DNA from 2 places in the Hydrogenophaga luteola genome. Region 1 is predicted to be linked to the other one. Evidence: predicted binding sites of a transcription regulator. Region 1 holds the regulator's gene; the other holds the start of a gene.
The links. Region 1 encodes sigma-54, which starts transcription at its own class of promoters, with help from an activator protein. Its sites were predicted from a motif close to TGGCANGNAANCTGCTTT; they were not measured.

Region 1 (5,182 bases):
TGAGGTCGAAGCGGAACAGGCGGCACTCAATGGGGCCGTTCCACAGCGGCACGCGGCGCGACTCCTTGAAACGCATCTTGCCGGGCAGCTTGAGGTCGGGCGTGAGCAGCCAGGCGCTCCAGCCCGCGTAATGGCTCTTCCAATGCGCCGCCAGGCGCTGGAAGAAGTCGCTGCCGTCGCTGCCATCGGCCATCTGGACGCTCTCGCGGCCCAGGCCTGGTTCGGGCGCGGCCTTGGCGCCCACGGTGAAGGTGCGGGGCGCGCGCGCGCCGCGTTCGGCCGCGCGCACCTGGGCGCTCTGCCCCGCCACGCCAGCCGCCGCAATGCGCTCGCCATAGGGCGGGTTCAGCAGCATCACACCCGGCTTGTCGGTGGGCGGCATGCGCTGCAGCGCGTCGCCGCCGCGCAGTTCCATCGCAAAGGCCACGCCCGCGCGCTCGGCGTTGCGTTGCGCGAAGTCGACCATGCGGAAGGCCACGTCGCTGCCGAACACGATGGGCTTGCGTCCGGCGGGCCAATCGCGGCGCTGCTTGGCGGCCTCGTCCTTGAGCGCGTGCCAGACGTGCGGCTGGAACGGCAGCAGCTTCTCGAAGGCGAAACGCCGCTGCAGGCCGGGCGCCACGCGCAGCGCGATCTGCGCCGCCTCGATGGCCACCGTGCCGCTGCCGCAGCAGGGGTCGTACAGCGGCACGATGTCGTCCAGCGACTCGGCTTCGGCGCCATTCCAGCCGGTGGCGGCGATCATGGCCGCGGCCAGCGTTTCCTTCAGCGGCGCATCACCCTTGTCCTCGCGCCAGCCGCGCTTGAACAGAGGCTCGCCCGAGGTGTCGATGTAGAGGCTCACCGTGTCGGTGGTCAGGTGGGCGTAGAGTCGCACATCGGGCCAGGTGGTGTTGACGCTGGGGCGTTCGCCGCGTTTGTCGCGGAAGCGGTCGCAGACCGCGTCCTTGATCTTGAGCGCCGCGAAGTTCAGGCTCTTGAGCGGGCTGTGCTGGGCCGTGACCTCGACCTTGATGGTCTGCTGCGGGGTGAACCAGATCTCCCACGCGACCTCGCTGGCCGCGGCATAGAGGTCGTTCTCGCTGCGGTAGCCGCCGTGCCAGAGCTGCACCAGCACACGCTGGGCGAGCCGGCTGTGCAGGTTGAGTTTGAGCGCGTCGCGCCACGAGGACTGCAGCGCCACGCCAGCGCGCGACTTCTGCACAGCGGTCTCGCCGGTGATGCGGGTGACCTCGGCCGCGAGGTAGTCTTCCACCCCTGCGGCGCAAGGAAGGAACAGGGAAAGGGAGTTCAAAGCGCTTTTCTCAGGTTCGCGGGCGCGATGCGCAGCGCCTCGCGGTATTTCGCGACCGTGCGGCGCGCGCACTCGATGCCCTGCTCCTTGAGCAGGTCCGAGAGCTGGTTGTCCGACAGCGGTTTGGACGGCTCTTCGGAGGCAATGAACTGCTTGAGCAGCGCACGCACCGCGGTGCTCGACGCATTGCCGCCGGTCTCGGTGCCCAGGCTGGAGCCGAAGAAGTACTTCAGTTCGTAGGTGCCGAACGGCGTGGCCATGTACTTGGCCGTGGTCACGCGGCTGATCGTGGACTCGTGCAAACCCAGCTCGTCAGCGATCTCGCGCAGCACCAGCGGGCGCATGGCGAGCTCGCCGTGCATGAAGAAGTTGCGCTGGCGCTCGACGATGGCCGAGGACACACGCAGGATGGTGTCAAAGCGCTGCTGGATGTTCTTGATGAACCAGCGCGCTTCCTGCAGCCGTTGCTGCATGGCCGCGTGGCCGGCTTCGCCGCCGGCCTCGCGCCGCCCCCGCAGGGCGTTGGCGTAAACGTCGTGCACGCGCAGGCGCGGCATCACCTCGGCGTTGAGCGAGACCTTGAAGCCGCGACCGGCGCGGGTGACGATCACGTCGGGCACCACCACGTTGCGCTCGACGTCGACGAAGCGGCGCCCCGGCTTGGGCTCGAGCCGCGCGATCAGCGTCAGCGCCGCACGCACGGTCTCGTCGTCGTGCCCGGTGGCCGCACACAGGCGCTTGATGTCGCGCTTGGCCATCAGCTCCAGCGGCTGCTCGCAGATCGCCAGCGCCGCACGGGCCGCCGGCGTGTTGCGCAGGTCCATGATCTGCAGCCGCAGGCACTCCCCCAGGTCGCGCGCGCCCACGCCCGTGGGCTCCATCTGCTGCAGCCACTGCAGGGCGATGCCCAGGCGCCGCTCGATCGCCTCGACCTCGTCGAAGCGCGGTTCCTCATCGGCGGGCCGGCCGGCGGTCAGCCGCCAGCAGGCGCGGGCCAGCTCGTGCAGGCTGTCCTCCAGATAGCCATCGTCGTTGAGCGACTCGATCAGGAAGTACAGCGCCGCGCTGTCCTCGTCCGAGAGGCGCAGGCAGCGCGCCTGGTCGTGCAGCTGGTCCTGCAGGCTGACCGGCACACGGGCCAGGTCGGCGGCGGTGGCGGTGTCGTCGTCTTCGCTGCCGGAGCCGCTGTTGCGCGCAGGCGCTTCGCCCCCCCACTCGCTGTCGTCGGGCGCCATCTCGACCGTGCCGTCGCCTTCCCAGCTCTCTTCGACCGGGGTCGCACCGTCCAGCCGGCTCTCGACGTCGTCGCCGGTGCTGTCCGCGCTGTCGGCCGGGGCGGTGCGGGTGTCCGGCTCGGCGCTGCGCGGCTCAACCACCGGCTGCGCCGCTTCTTCCAGTTGCTCGCCGGCCACCACCGGCGCGTCCGCCGTCTGAACGCCGAAATCCTCGCGATCGGCCAGCTCCTCGCCACGTTCCAGGAACGGGTTCTCGTCGAGCATCTGCTCGACCTCCTGGGCCATCTCCAGCGTGGACAGCTGCAGCAGCCGGATCGACTGCTGCAGTTGTGGCGTCAGCGCGAGGTGCTGCGACACCCGCAGCGACAGACCTTGCTTCATCCGCTCATCCCGTCACATGCGGAAGTTCTCGCCGAGGTAGACGCGGCGCACCTCGGCGTTTTCAATGATTTCGGCGGTGGTCCCGCTGGCCAGCACATGACCGTCACTGATGATGTAGGCGTGGTCACAGATGCCCAGGGTTTCGCGCACGTTGTGGTCGGTGATCAGCACACCGATGCCGCGCGACTTGAGGAAGCTGATGATGTGCTGGATTTCCAGCACCGCGATCGGGTCGATGCCGGCGAAAGGCTCGTCCAGCAGGATGAACCGCGGGCGGGTGGCCAGCGCGCGGGCGATCTCCACGCGCCGGCGCTCACCGCCCGAGAGGGCGGGCGCGGGCGAATCGCGCAGGTGGTCGACGCGCAGCTCCTTGAGCAGCTCGTCCAGGCGGGCGTCGATCTCGCGCGCGGACAGCGGCTGGCCGTTGGCGTCCTGCTGCAGCTCCAGCACCGCGCGCACGTTCTGCGCCACCGTCAGCTTTCGGAAGATTGATGCTTCCTGCGGCAGGTAGCCCAGGCCCAGCCGGGCGCGCCGGTGGATGGGCAGGGATTCGATGCGGTGGTCGTCCAGCAGGATTTCGCCACCATCGGCCCGCAGCAGGCCGACGATCATGTAGAACGAGGTGGTTTTGCCGGCACCGTTGGGACCGAGCAGACCGACCACCTCGCCCTTGTCCACCGACAGGGATACGTCCTTGACCACCTTGCGGCTGCCATAGGACTTCTTGAGCCCTCTGACCTCCAGACGGCTGTGCGACACCATGTCGCCCGAAGGGCTGGCGCTGGCGACGGTCTCCGTCACTTCTTGGGCTCGGTGATCTTGCCGCTGGGGCGCAGCTTCGCCGGATCGGTCGCTGGAGCGGCGGGACCGTTCTTCTCCTCTTCCGGGATCGGCGTGAGCATGGCGCGCACGCGGCCGGTGGGATTGGCTGCCGTCTTGCTGGTGTCGCCACCCTTGACCGTGAACACCTCGGTCAGGCTGTTGTAGAGGATCTCGGTGCCTTCGCTCACGTCGTTGAGCAGGGTGCCGCGGTAGCGGCGCAGCACCGCGCGGCCGGTGAACAGCACCGTCTGAGCCTTGCTGTCGTATTCGATGCGGTCGCCTTCGCCCTCAATCCACTCGTCCAGACCTTCCCGTTTCTGGCGGAAGAAGCCGGCCTTCTCGGGCGTTCCCAGCAGCAGACCGTACTGGTTGCCCTGCGGGTCCTGGCGCACGTCCAGTTTGGCACCACGCATCAGGATGGTGCCCTTGGTGATCAGCACATTGCCGGTGAACACGCTGGTCTGGCGCGCCTCTTCGTAACGCAGCGCATCGGCCTCCACGTTCATGGGCTTGTCCTTGTCGGCCTTTTCGGCCTGCGCCAGCAGGGGCAGCGTCAGGCCAATGACGGCCAACATCCGGGCGATGGAACGGGGGGTTGGTGCGTGTAGGTGCATGGCGTATGAGGGCACAAATCTTGCATTCATTGTAGCGGTGCCCAAGCCGTTTCGCGGCAGCGGCGGCACATTGTTCCCGCCATGAAAGCAGGAAGCCCGCACAGGCGGGCTTCAAGAAGAGAAGTGACAGAAACCGGTCAGCCTTTGCGGGCCTCGGCGATCAGCGAGTCGGCCACCAGCAGAGTGCGCGGCCCCTGTCCACCCACATAGAACTTGCCGGCGATGCCCAGGGCGGGCGTGCCTTCTACCTGGTAGGCGTCCTGCAGACCGACGGCCTTCTTGGACAGCTCGGCGGCCTGACCGTTGAAGATGCCCAGAAACTGCTCGCGGTTCACGCCCTGCTTTTCGATCCAGGCGGTGATGGCGGGTGTCGTTGTCAGAGGCAGGCGCTCTTCATGGATGGCCTTGAACACCTTGACGTGCAGCGTGTCCACCAGGTTCATGGCCTCCAGCGTGAAGTACAGGCGCTGCATCGGCACGAAGTTCTGGTTGAAGGCCACCGGCATGCGGCGCACCGTGACGTGGGCCGGCTTGCGCTTGATCCACTCGCCGAAGACTGGCTCGAAGTTGTAGCAGTGGATGCAGCTGTAGGCAAAGAACTCGACCACCTCGACCTGCCCCGCCGGGCTCTCGGTCGGTGCTGGCTTGGCCAGGCGCTGGAAGTCGGTGCCTTCCTTGAAGGCCACGCGCTGGGCCAGTGCCGGCGACAGGGCCAGTCCGCTGGCGGTGGCGGCACCAGCCACCAGGAGGCTGCGCGAAAAATCTCGACGATGCATGGAATCGGACTCCTTGAAATGACCTGAATCAGGCTCCCGGGCCTGTGAAAAGTTCCTCGT
Region 2 (5,182 bases), on a different contig from region 1:
CGATGGTCGATGCGGCGCCGAAATGGGGCGGGTCGAACGGCAGGTGCTGGCCTTTTTCGGCCAGCACCGCTTCGACCTCGGTCAGCGGCGTGCCGGCGCGCACGGTGATCACCAGCTCGCTGGGTTCGTGCGCGACGATGCCGCTGAAGGCGCGCGTGTCCAGCGGCTGGCCGCTCACCGGTTCGCCATGGAAGGCCTTGGTGTCGCCGCCACGGATGCGCAGCGGCGTGCGCGCCGAGACGGCGGCGCGGACCTGGTCGATCAGCGCATGCGGGGTGTCGTTCGTGGGGCTGTTCTGCATGGCCGCCATGGTAGCGGCGGGGCCCCTGGCGGCCTTTGAATTTTTTGCACGGCCGGCTGCAATCGGAGCGGTCCTGCCCCTGCTTCAGCGCGTGTGCCCCAAGCAAGCACCGGCGTTGGGCCGGCCACGGCACTCGCGCTTGAGGCGCTTCTCGCGTGCGGCGGGTTTTTCGCTGGACGGCGCATCGATGAAGGTGACGCGGGCCGGCAGGCGGCGCTCGGTCTTGGGCGCCTGGCTGGTGGTGCCGGCCTGAAGCGGCAACGCCGTGGCCAGGGTCAGCGCGAGCACGGCCAACAATGGCATCGGTTGTGCGGACATGGGTTCCTCCTGAAGTGTGTGACAGCGCGCATGCTCGCGCCTGCTTCAGGCCCTGTCTGTGATGCATTTACCAGACGAAAAAAGACCCGCGGCCTTGCGGCGCGCGGGTCGAACATCCAAAGGAGGCAATCGTTCGCGGGATCAGCGGTTGTAGGCGGTTTCGCCGTGGCAGCTGATGTCCAGACCTTCGCGTTCCTGCTCTTCGGTCACACGCAGGCCCATGGTCAGGTCGACGATCTTGTAGGCGATGAAGGCGACGATGGTCGACCACACCATGGTGATGACCACGCCTTCGGCCTGGATCAGCAGCTGGCTGGCGATGGAGAAGTCGTCGCCCTTGACGCCGCCCAGCGAACCGGCGGAGAACACGCCGGTCAGCAGGGCACCGACGATGCCGCCGACACCGTGCACGCCGAACACGTCCAGCGAGTCGTCGGCACCGAGGATCTTCTTCAGACCGGTCACGCCCCACAGGCACAGGAAGCCGGCGACCAGGCCGATGATGATGGCGCCCATGACACCGACCGTACCGCAGGCGGGGGTGATGGCCACCAGACCTGCGACGGCACCGGAGGCAGCGCCCAGCATCGAGGCCTTGCCCTTTGCCAGGGCTTCACCCACGCACCAGGCCAGCACGGCGGCGGCGGTGGCCATCAGGGTGTTGATGAAGGCCAGGGTGGTGCCACCGTTGGCTTCCAGGTTGGAGCCGGCGTTGAAACCGAACCAGCCCACCCACAGCAGCGAGGCGCCGACCATGGTCAGGGTCAGGCTGTGCGGGGCCATGGCTTCCTTGCCGTAACCGATGCGCTTGCCCAGGACATAGGCGCCCACCAGGCCGGCCATGGCGGCGTTGATGTGCACCACGGTGCCGCCGGCGAAGTCCAGCGCGCCCTTGTCGAACAGGTAGCCGCCAGCGCCCCAGACCATGTGGGCGATCGGCAGGTAGCTGAAGGTGAACCAGATGGCGCAGAACAGCAGCACGGAGCCGAACTTGATGCGCTCGGCGAAGGAGCCGACGATCAGCGCGCAGGTGATGCCCGCGAAAGTGCACTGGAAGGCGATGAAGATGAACTCGGGGATCATCACGCCGGCCGTGAAGGTGGCCGCAAGCGAATCGGTGGTGACGCCCTTGAGGAACAGCTTGTCGAAATTACCGTAGATCAGGCCCTCGCCGCCGAAGGCGACGCTGTAGCCGTAGACGGCCCACAGCACGGTGATCAACGAGAACACCACCATCACCTGCATCAGCACGGACAGCATGTTCTTGCTGCGCACCAGGCCGCCGTAGAACAGGGCCAGGCCCGGCACGACCATCAGCAGCACGAGGATGGTGGAAATCATCATCCAGGTGACGTCGCCCTTGTCCACCGTTTCTTTCACGGCTTCGGCGGGCGCGGCTTCAGCCGCAGCCGGTGCAGCCTCGGCGGTGGCAGCGGGTGCTGCTGCAGCGTCGGCGGCCGGTGCTGCCGCAGGAGCGGCCTCGGCAGCAGGGGCGGTGGCGGCCGGTGCATCGGCGGGCTTGGCGGCGTCCTGGGCCATGGCGGAGAACCCGCCGAACATAAGGCCTGCCCCCAGGAGCAGGGAAGCGATCAGTTTTTTCATTTGGGTGCTCTTTCTGATGCGGGTGCGGGAATCAGAGGGCTTCCTTGCCGGTCTCGCCGGTGCGGATGCGAACCACTTGTTCGAGGGGAGTGACGAAGATCTTGCCGTCACCGATCTTGCCGGTGCGGGCAGCGCCTTCGATGGCTTCGATCACGCGGTCGACCAGGGCGTCGTCGACGGCGGCTTCGATCTTGACCTTGGGCAGGAAGTCGACGACGTACTCGGCGCCGCGGTAGAGCTCGGTGTGCCCCTTCTGGCGGCCAAAGCCCTTGACTTCGGTCACGGTGATGCCCTGCACGCCCATGCCGGAAAGCGCTTCGCGCACTTCGTCCAGCTTGAACGGCTTGATGATGGCGGAAACCATTTTCATGCTGTGTTACCTCTTCTAGGGTGGGACGGTGTCGGGGCGGGGCCGGGTGACACCACGGGTTGATGCAATCGCTTACAGCCCAATGCACGGACCGTGCCAGCCGGCCGCCCACCCCGGCGCCCAAGGGCCATCCCAGAGGGAAAACGTCCTCCCGACGGGGGCTGCGGCCCACCCCGGGTGCATGACATGATCCCGGCGCCGCGGCCGCAGAGCCGCACCAAACATGTGCATGCAGGTGTCCGGCGGACCATGCACCGAAACAGGGATGGAGGACGGGATGGGTTTGTCATTGGTGCACAGCCGCGCGCTGATCGGGCTGGAGGCGCGGCCGGTGCAGGTGGAGGTGCACCTGGCCAACGGGTTGCCCAGCTTCACGCTGGTGGGTCTGGTGGACACGGAAGTGAAGGAGGCGCGCGAACGCGTGCGCTCGGCGATTGCCAACGCTGGGCTCGAATTCCCCAGCAACAAGCGCATCACGGTCAACCTCGCCCCGGCCGATCTGCCCAAGGACTCGGGCCGCTTCGACCTGCCGATCGCGCTGGGCATCCTGGCCGCTGCGGGCCAGATCGACAGTGCCAAGCTGGCCGGCTGGGAGTTCGCGGGCGAGCTCTCGCTGGGTGGCGAACTGCGCCCGGTGCGCGGCGCGCTGGCCATGAGCCTGGCGCTGCACCGGGATGGTTCCACGGGCACGCCCACACGGCTGGTGCTGCCCCCCGGCAGCGCCGAAGAAGCGGCGCTGGTGCCGCAGGCCCAGGTGTGCCGCGCCCGCCACCTGCTGGACGTGGTGGCGCAGTTCCTGCCCGAAGGGGCTGCGGGCGCCGGCGATGCACCACCCGACGACACGGGCTGGGCGCGCCTGTCGCCCACGCCGATCAGCACCCGCGAAAGTTACCCCGACCTGGCCGACGTCAAGGGCCAGGCGGGTGCGCGCCGGGCGCTGGAGATCGCGGCGGCGGGTGGCCATTCGCTGCTGATGGTGGGCCCGCCCGGCTCGGGCAAGAGCATGCTGGCGCAGCGCTTCGCCGGCCTGCTGCCGCCCATGGATACCACCGAGGCGCTGGAGTCGGCCGCCGTCGCTTCGCTGGCCGGGCGCTTCCGGCTGGAGGCCTGGGGCCTGCGCCCCACCTGTGCGCCGCACCACAGCGCCAGCGCCGTGGCCCTGGTGGGCGGCGGCTCACCGCCCCGGCCCGGCGAGATCTCGCTGGCGCACCACGGCGTGCTGTTCCTTGATGAGTTGCCGGAGTTCCCGCGTGCCGCACTCGAGGCCCTGCGCGAGCCGCTGGAGAGCGGCCACATCCGCATCTCGCGCGCGGCGGTGCAGAGCGAATTCCCGGCGCGCTTCCAGCTCGTGGCCGCGATGAACCCCTGCCCTTGCGGCTTTCTGGGCCACCCGAGTCAGCCCTGCCGCGACACGCCCGATCAGGTGGCGCGTTACCAGGGCCGGTTGAGCGGCCCGCTGCTGGACCGCATCGATCTTCATATAGAGGTGCCCGCCCTGCCGCCGCACGACCTGCTGCACAGCCGGGCCGGCGAACCCAGTACCACCGTGCGCGACCGCGTGGCGGCGGCGCGGCAGCGCGCAGAGGAACGCCAGGGCCAGAGCAACCAGGCGCTCTCTGGCCAGGCGCTGGACCGGCACGTGATGGCCGAACCCACCGCGCTGAAGTTCCTGCACACGGCTGCCGCGCGCCTGGGCTGGAGCGCGCGCAGCACGCACCGCGCGCTGCGCGTGGCGCGCACCATCGCCGACCTGGCCGGCAGCGAGTCCGTGGGGGTGTCGCACATCGCCGAAGCGGTGCAGTACCGGCGGGCGCTGCGCTCAGGGGGCTGAGCCGCCGATAGCATCCGGTTGAACCGGGGGTTCGGGCCGCTCAACTGGGGCGGCACCAAGGCGGCGCACAAACGTGGCCTTCGCACGCGCGGACCGCAGGATGTAGACGCAACCCACCAGCCCGAAAGTAGTCATGGTCAGGTCCTTTGCCAACGTCGCGCCGTCCATCACCTCGTCTCCGACGAAGAACGAGGCCACCAGAATGACAAGGCCCACGACACCGAACACCCCCTGCAGCCACAACGTCAACCGAGGAACGCTGGACCGGCGCCCAAAGTACAAGGCCAGTTGCACCACGAAGGGCGTCAGAATAAGCACCAGAAGTCCTAGGCTGAACAGATCGACCCACGTGGTCCCGGGCGTCGCTCCAGGCGCCCCCGCGGACCGCAAGAGGGACCAGACGCCGCCCATGATCATCGAGACGGATGGCCACGATTCCTTCAGCGAAGTCGCGACGCAGAGCACCAGGAAGACGCCGTACGCCCACAGCCAGCCTCCCAGCGGCAGGCCCGGAGTGAAAGGCGAAGGCGACGCGGGGGGCGGGTTGTAGCGGTACACCTTGCGGGCAACCCAGAAGCACGCCGCGACCACGAACAAAAAGTACAGCGCCACTGGCACACCTATCGATTTCAGGACGAGAGGCGGCTCAGCAACTTGCGCAGGAGGCGTCGCAGCTGCCGATGTGGGAGGGAGCCTGAGCCGCATCGCCGCTCGCGCCTCTTCCAGTTTCTTCACGTAGTCGGCCATGTCCTCTGTCTTG

Region 2: a site for sigma-54 is predicted at 2,673-2,690, ahead of ACFOPI_RS02695 (P-II family nitrogen regulator). Genes of this name have one in related genera too.

What each region holds. Positions count from the first base shown of each region.
Region 1 covers NZ_JBHRXX010000004.1:160,449-165,630, reverse strand. Annotated here, with positions in the region: gene ACFOPI_RS09940 (THUMP domain-containing class I SAM-dependent RNA methyltransferase) at 1-1,294, opposite strand, end outside; gene ACFOPI_RS09935 (RNA polymerase factor sigma-54) at 1,291-2,910, opposite strand; gene lptB (LPS export ABC transporter ATP-binding protein) at 2,923-3,672, opposite strand; gene lptA (lipopolysaccharide transport periplasmic protein LptA) at 3,708-4,307, opposite strand; gene ACFOPI_RS09920 (thiol:disulfide interchange protein DsbA/DsbL) at 4,484-5,122, opposite strand.
Region 2 covers NZ_JBHRXX010000001.1:562,501-567,682, reverse strand. Annotated here, with positions in the region: gene glcE (glycolate oxidase subunit GlcE) at 1-301, opposite strand, end outside; gene ACFOPI_RS02705 (hypothetical protein) at 386-619, opposite strand; gene ACFOPI_RS02700 (ammonium transporter) at 761-2,221, opposite strand; gene ACFOPI_RS02695 (P-II family nitrogen regulator) at 2,253-2,591, opposite strand; gene ACFOPI_RS02690 (YifB family Mg chelatase-like AAA ATPase) at 2,869-4,422, shown strand; gene ACFOPI_RS02685 (DUF3857 domain-containing protein) at 4,411-5,182, opposite strand, start outside.